DNA from 3 places in the Mesorhizobium sp. M0698 genome. Region 1 is predicted to be linked to each of the others. Evidence: predicted binding sites of a transcription regulator. Region 1 holds the regulator's gene; each other region holds the start of a gene.
The links. The regulator LexA, encoded in region 1, represses DNA repair genes until DNA is damaged. The targets are predictions, from matches to a motif close to TGTTCNNNNTGTGTTCNG.
Positions count from the first base shown of each region.

Region 2: a site for LexA is predicted at 1,555-1,572, ahead of NKI16_RS08170 (DNA recombination protein RmuC). Genes of this name have one in related genera too.
Region 3: a site for LexA is predicted at 2,696-2,713, ahead of NKI16_RS01625 (ATP-dependent helicase). Genes of this name have one in related genera too.

Region 1 is NZ_JAMYPQ010000011.1:170,793-174,997, reverse strand. Features, by position in the region: gene NKI16_RS21860 (ComEC/Rec2 family competence protein) at 1-2,307, shown strand, start outside; gene lexA (transcriptional repressor LexA) at 2,301-3,035, opposite strand; gene kynU (kynureninase) at 3,481-4,205, shown strand, end outside.
Region 2 is NZ_JAMYPQ010000003.1:101,967-106,171, reverse strand. Features, by position in the region: gene NKI16_RS08185 (GNAT family N-acetyltransferase) at 1-27, opposite strand, end outside; gene fmt (methionyl-tRNA formyltransferase) at 24-953, opposite strand; gene def (peptide deformylase) at 971-1,501, opposite strand; gene NKI16_RS08170 (DNA recombination protein RmuC) at 1,605-2,867, shown strand; gene NKI16_RS08165 (GFA family protein) at 2,907-3,311, opposite strand; gene NKI16_RS08160 (cation diffusion facilitator family transporter) at 3,379-4,205, opposite strand, start outside.
Region 3 is NZ_JAMYPQ010000001.1:318,814-323,018, reverse strand. Features, by position in the region: gene NKI16_RS01635 (hypothetical protein) at 1-179, shown strand, start outside; gene NKI16_RS01630 (glucose/quinate/shikimate family membrane-bound PQQ-dependent dehydrogenase) at 190-2,502, opposite strand; gene NKI16_RS01625 (ATP-dependent helicase) at 2,755-4,205, shown strand, end outside.

The DNA.
Region 1 (4,205 bases):
ACGGTTCTCGTGCCCGCGGGCGAGCCCATCGTACGCCTGCCCAGGCGTTTCCGCCTCCCGTCACCGTCCCGTATCCGCAACAGCGTAACCACGGCAGCCGGTCTGGAACTCGACCGCGGCATCGCCTTCCTGCTGGTGCCGGTGTTCCTCGCATGCGGGGTGGTCGTATATTTCGGGCTGTCGGTGGAGCCGGCCTTTCCACAGCCGATCGCAATCGCGCTCCTCGCGGCCCTTTGTGCCGTCGTCTCGCGGTCATGGCCCAGGACGCGCCTGTGCTTCATGGTGGCGCTGCTCTGCGCGCTTGGCGTACTTGCCGCCAAGTTCGAGACATGGCGTGTCGGAACGCATATGCTCGGCTCCGAAATCTCGACGCGGCTGACGGGTCGCGTCGTATCGTACGAGCCCATGGCGAGCGGCCGCATCAGGCTGACAATCGATGTGATCTCAACGGCCAGGCCGACACTGCGCTACATGCCGGAACGGGTCCGCGTTTCGGCGATGAAGATACCGGCTGAGCTGACCGCCGGTTCCGAGATCACCGGCTATGTGCGGCTGCTGCCGCCGACCGGCCCGGTGCGGCCCGACAGCTATGATTTCTCCTTCGACAGCTATTTCGCCGGTATCGGCGGCAGCGGCTTTTTTCTTGGCAATCCGAAAGTCGTGTCGTCGGGCAGCATGCCGCTTGGCGCGCAGCTTTCTTCCGCGATCGAAGACGCGCGCGAATCCATCGCCGACCATATCCGCAGCCGCATCGGCGGTGCCGAGGGCGAAATTGCTGCTGCGCTGATCGTCGGCGTGCGCGCCGGCATTCCCGAGGAGATCAACGAAGCGATGCGGCGCACCGGCATCTACCACATCATCTCCATCTCGGGGCTGCATATGGCGTTGGTCGCCGGCACCATCATGGCGCTGCTGCGGGGTGCCTTTGCGCTGTTTCCCGATTTCTCATCGCGACGGCCGGTCAAGAAATATGCCGCGGCCGCCGCGCTTTTTTCGATTGCGGCCTACCTCGTCTTTTCCGGCATTGTCGTGGCGGCCGAACGCAGCTTCATCATGCTGGCGGTGATGCTTATCGCCGTGCTGTTCGACCGGGCCGCGCTCACCATGCGCAACCTGGCGATCTCGGCCATCGCGGTCATCCTGGTGTCGCCGCACGAGGTGGTCGGTCCGAGTTTCCAGATGTCCTTCGCCGCGACGGCGGCCCTTGTCGGCGCCTATGCAGGCTGGTCCGATTACCGCGCCGGCAGGGCCACCACGCCGCCGCCGCGGCGGTCGCCGCTACGCTTTGCCACTCGAAAGGTCCTGCTGGGCATGTGCGGTCTGGCGATGACATCGATCATTGCAGGGAGCGCCACGGCGCTTTTCGCCATATGGCATTTCCAGCGCGTGGCGCCGCTCAGCCTGTTCGCCAATCTGGCCATCATGCCCATCGTCTCACTGGTCGTCATGCCCTTCGCCGTTCTCAGCGCGCTGGCGATGCCGTTCGGTGCGGATGGCCCTTTCCTCTATGTCATGGGCAAGGGGCTGACGGCGATGATCGCCCTGTCCGGGTGGATCTCGGAGCGCTCGCCGATCGATGCGGTCGGGCTGATTTCGCTGAGATCCGTCCTTCTGGTGACGATCGCCCTCGTCATTGCCAGCATGGCGACGACGTGGCTGCGGCTGGCGGCACTTCCTTTTGCGCTCGCCGGCTTGCTGACGACAACGCAGACACGCATACCCGACGTATTGGTCTCGGAGGACGCACGGCTGGTGGCGCTGCCGATCGGCAGCGGTGAACTCGCGGTCAACCGGGCACGCCCGAATGAGTTCGCCATCGACAATTGGAAACGCGCGCTCACATCAGAGGCTATCGTCGCGCCGGAAACACCTGGAAAGAACGACCCGCAATTCGACATTGCCGATCCGGCCGACCTACCGCCGGGCATGCCGTTCATTTGCACGGACGGCCTCTGCCTTGCCAGGCATCCATCCGGCGCGATCATCGCGCAAGCCAAGGACCGCGATACTGCGCGGCCAGCCTGCGCCTTTGCCAGCTTGATCGTCATCGACGACGCCACCGCCCATAACCCCTGCTACTACGACCGGCTGGTCCTCGTCGTCACCAAACGGCAACTGGCGCGCGCGGGAAGTGCCGCCGTCTACTTCGATCCACAAGCGGCAACGCGCGCCGAAATCCGTTTCGCGGTCGAAAAATCATACCGGCCCTGGCACGTGCAGCGGAAATTTTCACGCGCGGCACGGGGCCTGCCGCCATACCGCAGGGCCGACAACCCCAAAGCCGGCGCCAAGGGCGGAGCTCAGTAGCGGCGGATCAGTCCGACGAGCTTGCCCTGCACCTTGACCCTGTCTGGTCCGAAGATGCGCGTCTCGTAGGCCGGATTGGCGGCTTCCAGGGCGATCGAGGCGCCCTTGCGGCGGAACCGCTTCAGCGTCGCTTCCTCCTCGTCGACCAGTGCCACCACGATCTCACCGGGGCTCGCCGTATCGGCATTGCGGATGATCACCGTGTCGCCGTCGAAAATGCCGGCCTCGATCATCGAATCGCCTTTGACCTCGAGCGCATAATGCTCGCCGCCCATGATCATATCCGGCGGCACCGAAATCGAATGCGTCTGGTGCTGGATGGCATCGATCGGCACACCGGCGGCGATGCGGCCCATCACCGGGATCGAAACGGCGGCGACGACATCGTCGTCATTGCCGGCTGCAGGGACGCGCGACGATGTCGGCTTGCCCTGCCGAGGGGCGCCTTGCCCAAGACTACCCTGGATGACACTCGGCGAGAACTTGCGTGCCGCATTGAGGCCGGGGGCGATCGAGTCAGGCAGGCGCAGCACCTCCAGCGCACGGGCCCGGTTGGGCAAACGGCGAATGAAGCCGCGCTCCTCCAGCGCCGTAATCAGCCGATGGATTCCCGATTTGGAAGCCAGGTCGAGCGCCTCCTTCATCTCGTCGAAGGAGGGCGGAATACCGCTTTCCTTCAACCTTTCGTGGATGAACATAAGCAGTTCGTGTTGTTTGCGTGTCAGCATAGCGACCCCCAACAGAATCAGAAAAACAAACCCAGAACAAACACTATCTGTTCCAGTTGTGTTCCGCAACTGTTTAAAGTTTAATGAATGCGTTAAGGCTTGGGAAACAAACCACGCCCCTACCGGAATGCCGCATTTTCACCGTCGCGAGCGTCATCCCCTTGATTCTGCTTTCGTTTGCGCCTTCTGGCTTCCCAGAAGGCAGCACTGACATCGGCCGTCGGTCGGCAAAAGGCACGGAATTGAACCCGTATCGACTGTGCGGTCTGGTCAATGCACCGTGAACGAAACGAATTCAAAACGCCAACCTCGGGTTAAGTCCCGGTTTCCACCGCCTGGTCAGGCTGCTTCTCGCCGGTGGAGCCTTGCTGCGCGCAACCAGGTAATGGAAGAACAGTCGATGCGTGTCCGGCGTTGCGTTGGATCTTGGGGGAGCAGACAAATCATGACAGGAATTCCCGATCTCGTGGCCATAAAGGCGATGGATGCCGCGGATCCGTTGCGCGCGATGCGCGACCGCTTTGTGTTGCCGCAAGGAGTGATCTATCTCGACGGCAATTCGCTAGGAGCTGCTTCACGTGCCGCTTTCGATGAACTGCACAAGGCCGCGACCGAAGAATGGTCGCATGATCTCATCCGCGCATGGAACACGGCCGGCTGGTTCAACATGCCGCTTGAACTTGGCGACCAGCTCGGGCGCCTGATCGGTGCCGCGGCCGGCCAGACGGTGGTCTGCGACACGACATCGGTCAACATCTACAAGCTGCTGCACGCCGCCATGGCCATGCGACCGGAGCGGCAGGTCATCGTCGCCGAGGGCGATAGTTTTCCGACGGACCTCTACATGGCTGAGGGTGTGGTTTCGACGCGAAAAGATACGCTGCTGCGCCTCTCGGGGGTCGACGCGCCGACCATCGAAGAGCTGATCGACGAACGCACCGCCGTGGTGCTGGTCAACCACGTCAACTATAAGTCGGGCGAACTGCGCGACATGCCGGCGCTGACGCGCAGGGCTCAGGAAGCCGGGGCGATGATCGTCTGGGATCTCTGCCACACCGCTGGCGCGATGCCAGTCGAGCTCGACAAGGCAAACGCCGATTTTGCCGTTGGCTGCACCTACAAATATCTGAATGGCGGCCCGGGCGCGCCTGCCTTCATCTATGCGGCTGA
Region 2 (4,205 bases), on a different contig from region 1:
CGCCGCGCGTATGGACATCATGCTCATGACAATTTCATTCCTTTTTCGAGCTTGGCCCCGCGCAGAAACTCCTGCGCGGCAATGGGCCTTGCGCCCGCACGTTGAACTTCGACCAGCCTGATCGCGCCTGACCCGCAGGCGACCGTCAGACGGTCATCGAGAATTCCTCCCGGTTCGCCGGCGCCTTGCGAGAGCGTCGAGCGAAGCAGTTTCAGCCGTTCCACGTGGCCGCCGATTTCGGCCTCGCACCATGCACCGGGAAAGGGCGACAGGCCGCGAATCTGGTTGTGCACGTCGCCGGCAGGTCGCAGCCAGTCTATGCGAGTCTCCGATTTATCGATTTTCTTGGCGTAGGTCACCCCCACCTCCGCCTGTGTGGTAAATGTCAGCGTATTCCGCTCCAGCCGTTCGAGCGCTTGCACGATCAGCGCAGCACCGAGGACCATCAGCCGGTCGTGCAGATCGCCGGCCGTCATGTCGGGTCCAATGGGACATTTTTCAACCATTGCCACCGGCCCGGTGTCGAGGCCTTCCTCCATCCGCATCACCATAATGCCCGTTTCGGTATCGCCGGCCATGATGGCGCGCTGGATAGGGGCAGCGCCGCGCCAGCGCGGCAACAGCGATGCGTGACCGTTGAGGCAACCGAGCCGCGGCGCCTCGAGAATGGGTTTGGGTAGAAGCAATCCGTAGGCGACGACCACGGCGACGTCGGCGCGCAAGGCGCGGAACGCCTCCTGCTCCGCCTCGCTCTTCAGCGACACCGGCGACCGCACCTCGATGCCAAGCCGCTCCGCCTCGCGCTGCACCGGCGACGGCGTCAGTTCGAGCCCGCGCCGGCCGCCGGCGCGCGGCGGCTGCGTGTAGACGGCCGTCAACCCGTGCCCGGCCCCGGCAATCGCCCGCAGCGTCGGCACGGAGAATTCAGGCGTACCCATGAAGATGACACGCAGGGGCATTTCGTCGACGCCTACCCCACCATCTTGCCCGGCGCCTTGTCCCTGGCGAGCTTCTTGAATTTCTTGACCACCATGTCGCGCTTCAGCTTGGAGATGTGATCGATGAACAGCACGCCGTTGAGGTGGTCGATTTCATGCTGCAGGCAGGTCGCCATCAGCCCCTCGGCCTCGATCTCCTGCAGCTTGCCGTCGCGGTCGAGAAACTTCACCCGCACCGCCGCCGGACGCTCGACCTCGGCATAGTAATCCGGGATCGACAGGCAGCCTTCCTCGTAGACCGAACGCTGGTCGGAGCTTTCGAGGATTTCGGGATTGATGAAGACGTGCGGTGCCGGCGTCTCGTCCTCCTTGGCCAGGTCGATCACCAGCATGCGCAAGGGTTCGCCAACCTGGATCGCCGCGAGGCCGATACCGGGCGCGTCATACATGGTGTCCAGCATGTCGCCGGCCAGTTTGCGCAGATCGCCGTCGACACGCTCGACCGGTTTTGAAACCTGGCGCAGGACGGGATCGGGGAGGATGATAAGCGGCTTGATCGACATGGCGTCTCACCTAAGACCTCGCAGGAAAAGCGTCAACCGGGGCGCCTTCGGGTCGTTCACGTTTTGATCTGTGCCGGCAGACCGAATCATCTATGCTGTCGACATGAACGATCTGGCCACCATCCTGTCCGAACCTGTCGCCCGCCTCGGCGCCACCACGATCACGCTCGGCCAAGCCCTGGGTTTCGGCGCAATGCTGTTCCTCGGCCTGTTCGTGGCGCTCGTCGTTGCGCTCTGGCGATCGGCCAAGGCGCGTGCAGTGGCGGCCGCCGAAGCCGCCGACCACGCCCGCGACGCCGAGGTGCGGATGGCTGGTATCTTGGCAAGCCAGGCGGAAATGCAGGGCCGCATGGGCGCCATCGCCGAAGTGTTCGGGGCGCGCCAGGCGGAACTGACACAGTCGATCGGCCAGCGTCTCGATGCCATGACCGGCCGCCTGGGCCAGACCATGACCGAGCAGACGAGATCGACGCATGAGAGCCTCGCCAAGCTGCAGGAACGGCTGGCGGTCATCGATATCGCGCAAGGCAACATCCAGTCGCTGGCCGGCCAGGTCGTGCAATTGCAGGCGATCCTTTCCAACAAGCAGACGCGCGGCGCCTTCGGCCAGTCGCGCATGGAAGCCATCGTCGCCGACGGATTGCCGCACGGCGCCTATGAATTCCAGGCGACCTTGTCGAATGGCAGCCGGCCCGACTGCCTGGTGAAGATGCCGAACGGCGCACCGTCGCTTGCCATCGACGCAAAGTTTCCGCTCGAGGCGTGGAATGCCATCCGTGCCGCCGAAGGCGCCGACCTGCAGAAGTCCGCTGCACAGGCTTTCCGCCGCGACATCGAGGTGCATGTCCGGGATATTTCCGAAAAATACCTGATCCAGGGCGAGACGCAGGACACCGCCTTCATGTTCGTGCCCTCAGAATCGGTGTTCGCCGAAATCCATGAGAATTTCGAGGCCGTTGTCCAAAAGGCGCATCGATCGCGGATCGTCATCGTCTCGCCATCGCTTTTGATGCTGTCGATCCAGGTCATCCAGGCAATCCTCAAGGATGCCCGCATGCGCGAGCAGGCACACCTGATCCAGGGCGAGGTTATCCGGCTGATGGAAGACGTCTCCCGGCTCGACGAGCGGGTGCGCAAATTGCAGACGCATTTCGGCCAATCGGCCAAGGATATCGACGACATTCTGGTCTCGACATCGAAGGTGACCAGGCGCGGACAAAAGATCGAGGCGCTGGAGTTTGGCGTGCAGCCGGCGGAGGACACCGCTGGTTCGAATGGCAGCGGAGCAAAAGCGGAAAGCAGCCCGCGCGTCGCCGATTCGAAAACCGGGCAGTTGAGGCTAAGGGTCGTCGAAGGCGACGATTGAGAGCTACGCCGGAACCGGAGGCTTCGCCCGGGTCTGGCGCTACTGCTCCTCGATGATGGTTGTGCCTTCGAATTCCGGCAGCCAATGCAGCGCCGAGCGGTGCCAGATCTGCTTTCTCGGCACCAGTTGCTCGCGCTGCCGTGCCGTGCCGACCCTGATACCGTAAACCTTCGGTCCCTCGCCCGCCGACGTGGCGTAGAGATGCGAGCCGCACTCACCGCAAAATGCCTGGGCGCGCTTGGCGCCGCTCGAACCGGTCTTGATGTAGATCTTCGGCGTGCCCTTGGTGATCCTGTAATTGTCCTCGGACGCCGGCACGGTGACGCGAAAGGCCGTTCCGGTTAGCTTCTGACAATCGATGCAGTGACAAATGGTGGTCTTTTCCGGATCGACTTCGGCCTCGTAAGTGATAGCGCCACAATGACACGCGCCGTCGATTTTCATCTTCGTTCCTCCTGGAGCTTTTGCCCGCAATCATAACCGGGACTGCCCGATGGCGCAGCCATTTTCCTCAGGCCGGTTCCCCTCCGGACGCCGCCAAGGCCTTGCTCCGGCGTTCCCAGGTGCCGGTGGTCTGCGGCTTGACGAACAGCCGCGTCACCTCCGGCATCTCCGCTTTCAGCCGCGTCTCGAGGCGCTCGACACAGGTCTCTATCTCCGGCGCCGACAAATGATCCTCGAACTCGATGCTCAAAGCGGCGACGATCTCCTGCGGACCCATATGCAGCGTCAGCACGCCATTTGCCCGTTGCACCGCCGGGTCCTGCTGGACGATGGCCAGCACCTCTGTTTGCACCTCGGGCGAGGCCGGCTCGCCGAGCAGCAGGCTCTTGCTTTCGCGCGCCAGGAAGATCGCGGTCCCGCCCAGGATGAGCGCGATGCCGATCGACGCGGCGCCGTCGAGCTTCGGCATGTCCAGCAGTTCCGCCGCCGATATCCCGGCGAAGGCGACAACGAGGCCGAGAAGTGCCGCGCTGTCCTCGAAGAGTACGGTGTAGACACTCGGATCCTTGCTGAGCTGCACCGCCTCAAGCCAGCCGTGGCTGCCTTTTTGGTGGCGGAATTCCTTCAGCGCCACCAGCCAAGAGGTGCCTTCGAAGAGAAAGGAAAGGCCAAGGACAGCGTAGTTCACCTTGGCGTTGGCGATCGGCTCCGGCGCCATGATGTGCGTCACGCCTTCGTAGAACGATATGCCGGCACCCAGTGCAAAGACGAGGAGCGCGACGATGAAGCTCCAGAAGTACAGCTCGCGGCCATGGCCGAGCGGATGCGTGCGGTCGGCCGGCCGGGAGGCACGGTGCATGCCGTAAAGCAGCAGGCTGCCATTGCCGGTATCGA
Region 3 (4,205 bases), on a different contig from region 1:
AAAAGACCGGCGCGCTGATCAACGGGGTCGCCATACTCAAGGCATCAGGCCTTACGCTCGCACAGATCAGCCAGGCCGGCACGATGCTGGTCCAGCAGGCCGAGACAGCCGCCGGCCCGCAGCTGACCAATGAGGTACTTGCATCGGTACCCGACCTGAAAGGGCATCTCGGGCTATGAAGGAACTTCTCTATTTCGGCAGCGTATAGGCCATCACATAGTCGCCCGGCTTGGTACCGACCGAGCCGTGGCCGCCGGCAACGATGACGACCAACTGGCGCCCGTCGGCTACCGTGTAGGTCATCGGTGTCGACTGCCCGCCCGCCGGCAGCCGCGCCTGCCAAAGCTGTTTGCCGGTCGTCAGGTCATAAGCGCGCACATAGTCATCGACCGCCGCACCGAGGAAGGCGACGCCGCCGGCAGTGATCATCGGCCCGCCAATGCCGGGCACGCCGACCTTGAATGGCAGCGGCAATGGCGTCATGTCGTAGACGGTGCCGTTGCGATGCTTGTAGACGATCTTGCCGGTCCGAAGGTCGGCACCCGCCACATAGCCCCAGGGCGGCGCCTGGCAGGGAATGCCGAGCGGCGACAGGAACGGCTTCAATATGACTGCGTAAGGCGCACCGTCATTGCGGTTCAGGCCCTGTTCGCTGCCCTTGGTGTCGCCGGGCGGCGGCACGTCGGCGCGCGGCACCAGCTTGGAGATGAACGCCAGGTATGTCGGCATGCCGAACATCACCTGCCGGACCGGATCGACTGCCACGCCGCCCCAGTTGAAGGTGCCGAAATTGCCGGGGTAGATCAGCGAGCCCTGCAGCGACGGCGGCGTGTAGCGGCCCTCATAGCGCAACTTCCGAAGCTCGATCCGGCAGGCCAGCTGGTCGAACATGGTAATGCCCCACATGTCGGCGCCGGTCAGCGGTTTCGGACTGAAGCTGAGATCCGAGAGCGGCTGCGTCGGCGAGGTATGGTCGCCCTCGATCGCGCCGCCCGGCGCCGGTACTTCCTTGACCGGAACGATCGGCTCGCCACTGCGCCGGTCGAGAACATAGAGGTCGCCCTGCTTGGTCGGCCCGACCAGCGCCGGCACCATGCCACTTTCCGTGGTGATGTCGACCAGCGTCGGCTGCGCCGGCACGTCCATGTCCCAGAGATCGTGGTGCACGGTCTGCCGCACCCAGCGCAATTGTCCGCTGTTGAGATCGAGCGCGGTGATCGACGAGGAGAATTTCTCGTCATTGGCGCTGCGCCCGGCGCCGAGCTGGTCCGGCGTCTTGTTGCCGAGCGGCACATAAAGCAGCCCGAGCTTCTCGTCGACGCTCGCCGTCGACCACATGTTGGGTGAGTTGTTGGTGTAGGTCTGGTCCGGCGGCAGCGGCATCGTCTGGTCCGGATTGCCGGAATCCCAATTCCACAACAGCGCGCCGGTGTCGGCATCGTAGGCACGGATGACCCCGGACGGCTCCTGCGTCGAATAATTGTCGTTGACCGCGCCGCCGACGATGATCTTGTTGGCGACGATCAGCGGCGCCGAGGTCGAATAATAATAGCCCGGCTTCGGATATGGCATGTTGGCGAGCAGGTTCAGCGTGCCGCCTTCGGCGAAAGTCGGGCAGACCTGGCCATTCGCCGCATCGAGCGCGATCAGCCGGGCGTCGGATGTCGGCAGGTAGATGCGTGTGGCGCAGGGCTGGCCAGCGGCGACCTTGGCATCGGCATAATAGGACACGCCGCGGCAGGTCTGGTGCTGGCGGTCCTTGTTGAGCTTGACCTGCGGATCGAAGCGCCATTTCTCCTTACCGCTCGCGGCATCGATGGCGATGGCGAAATTATGCGGCGTGCAGATGTAGAGCGTGTCGGCGATTTTTAGCGGCGTCACCTGATAGGTCGTCTCGCCGATGTCGTCGGGCCCTTTCACGTCGCCGGTGCGATAGGTCCAGGCCGGCTGCAGATTGGCAACGTTTTCGGCGGTGATCTGGTCGAGCGGCGAATAACGCTGGCCATATTGCGTGCGACCGTAATAGTGCCATTCGCCAGCCGGCACGTTGCCGCCGAGATCGGCCGTCGGCGTCACCTTGTCGGTGTTGAGTTCACCCGTAATATCCTTTGGATCGGTCGTCATCGAATAGCCGGCGACGGCAAGCGATGCCAGCACGGCGAGGATAAGCGGTGCGCGTCCGTCGGGACCGGTAAGCCCGCGCCGCGCCCATGGCGTCAACAGCCATAGCGCGACAAGCACGATGATGCCGCCGCGCGGGCCGAGCTCCCACCAGTCGAAGCCGATCTCCCAGACCGCCCAGGCGAGCGTGCCGAGCACGATCGCCGCGTAGAGCCACAGCGCCGTGGATCTGCGCCTGTAGAGCAGCCAGGCCGCGACAAGGAAAGCTAGACCGACGATGACGTAATACCAGCTGCCCCCCAGCGTCACGAGCCAGATGCCGCCGCCGCCAACCGCCAGGCCGATGAGGAAAAGGATCAGGGAGGTGATGACCACAGCCAAGACGGTGCTCCTTCGACTGGTGCGCTCCGCGACGCGTCCATGGGCAACCCCGCATTGCGTTCCTGCCCCCACGCAACTTTCTCCGGCCCGCCTCCCCTGTCAAGCAAGCTCGGCGTTTTACGGCGCCGGCCCATCGCAAGCCCGGCGTTTTGGTTAGCGGACCCATTCAGATTGTGAGTCTACCGGCTGGACAGAGAACAAAACGGAGACACTTCTGGCCTTTCGCTGCCGAATCACTACATTCGGGGAGAGATGTCCGGCTTTTCGGAAGACATGCCCTTTTTTGACGAACCGAACGCGCGGCCCGTGGCCCCGTCGGGCATTGCCGCGCGCGCCATGGCTGCCCGCAGCGGCCACAACAATGCGCCCGACTATCTCAAGGGGTTGAACCCCGAGCAGCGGCTGGCGGTGGAAACCACCGAAGGCCCGGTTCTGGTGCTGGCCGGCGCCGGCACCGGCAAGACGCGGGTGCTCACCACCCGCATCGCTCACATCCTTGCCACCGGCAAGGCTTTCCCCTCGCAGATCCTCGCCGTCACCTTCACCAACAAGGCGGCGCGCGAGATGAAGCAGCGCATCGGCCTGTTGATCGGCGAAGGCAATGTCGAGGGCATGCCGTGGCTCGGCACCTTCCACTCGATCGGAGTGAAGCTGCTGCGCAGACATGCCGAGCTGGCCGGGCTCAAATCCGACTTCACCATTCTCGACACCGATGATGTCGTGCGACTGATCAAGCAGCTCATCCAGGCCGAAGGGCTGGACGACAAGCGCTGGCCGGCCAAGCAGTTCGCCCAGATGATCGACGGCTGGAAGAACAAGGGCCTTGGCCCCGCCGACATCCCCGAGGGCGATGCCCGTGCTTTCGCCAACGGCAAGGGCCGCGAGCTCTACAAGGCCTACCAGGAGCGGCTGAAAACGCTGAACGCTTGCGACTTCGGCGATCTCCTGTGCCACCCGATCCGCATCTTCCGCGCCAATCCGGACGTGCTGAAGGAATACCACAAGCGCTTTCGCTACATCCTCGTTGACGAGTATCAGGACACCAACACCGCGCAATACATGTGGCTGCGCCTACTGGCACAGCGGCCGCAATCCTCCCCCCTTGAGGGGGAGGTGCCCGCGAAGCGGGCGGGGGGGGTTGCCGCAGAACGCACCGCTAGAGCGTCGAGCACTGCCGCCGGTAGGTCGAGCACTGCCGCACGGACCCCACCCGACCGGGCTTCGCCCGGCCACCCTCCCCTCAAGGGGGAGGGAAGCCCGCGCCTGTCCACCGTAAATATCTGCTGCGTCGGCGACGACGACCAGTCGATCTATGGCTGGCGCGGCGCCGAGGTCGACAACATCCTGCGCTTCGACAAGGATTTTCCCGGCGCCACCATCATCCGGCTGGAGCGCAACTATCGCTCGACCGCGCACATCCTCGGCACCGCCTCCCACCTCATCGCCCACAATGAGGGCCGCTTCGGCAAAACGCTGTTCACCGAAAAGATCGCCGAGGACGACGAGAAGGTGCATGTCCATGCCGCCTGGGATTCCGAAGAGGAGGCCCGCGCCGTCGGCGAGACCATCGAGGCCTATCAGCGCCAGAAGCACAATCTCAACGACATGGCGATCCTCGTCCGCGCGTCCTTCCAGATGCGCGAATTCGAGGACCGCTTCGTCACGCTCGGCCTCAACTACCGCGTCATTGGCGGCCCGCGCTT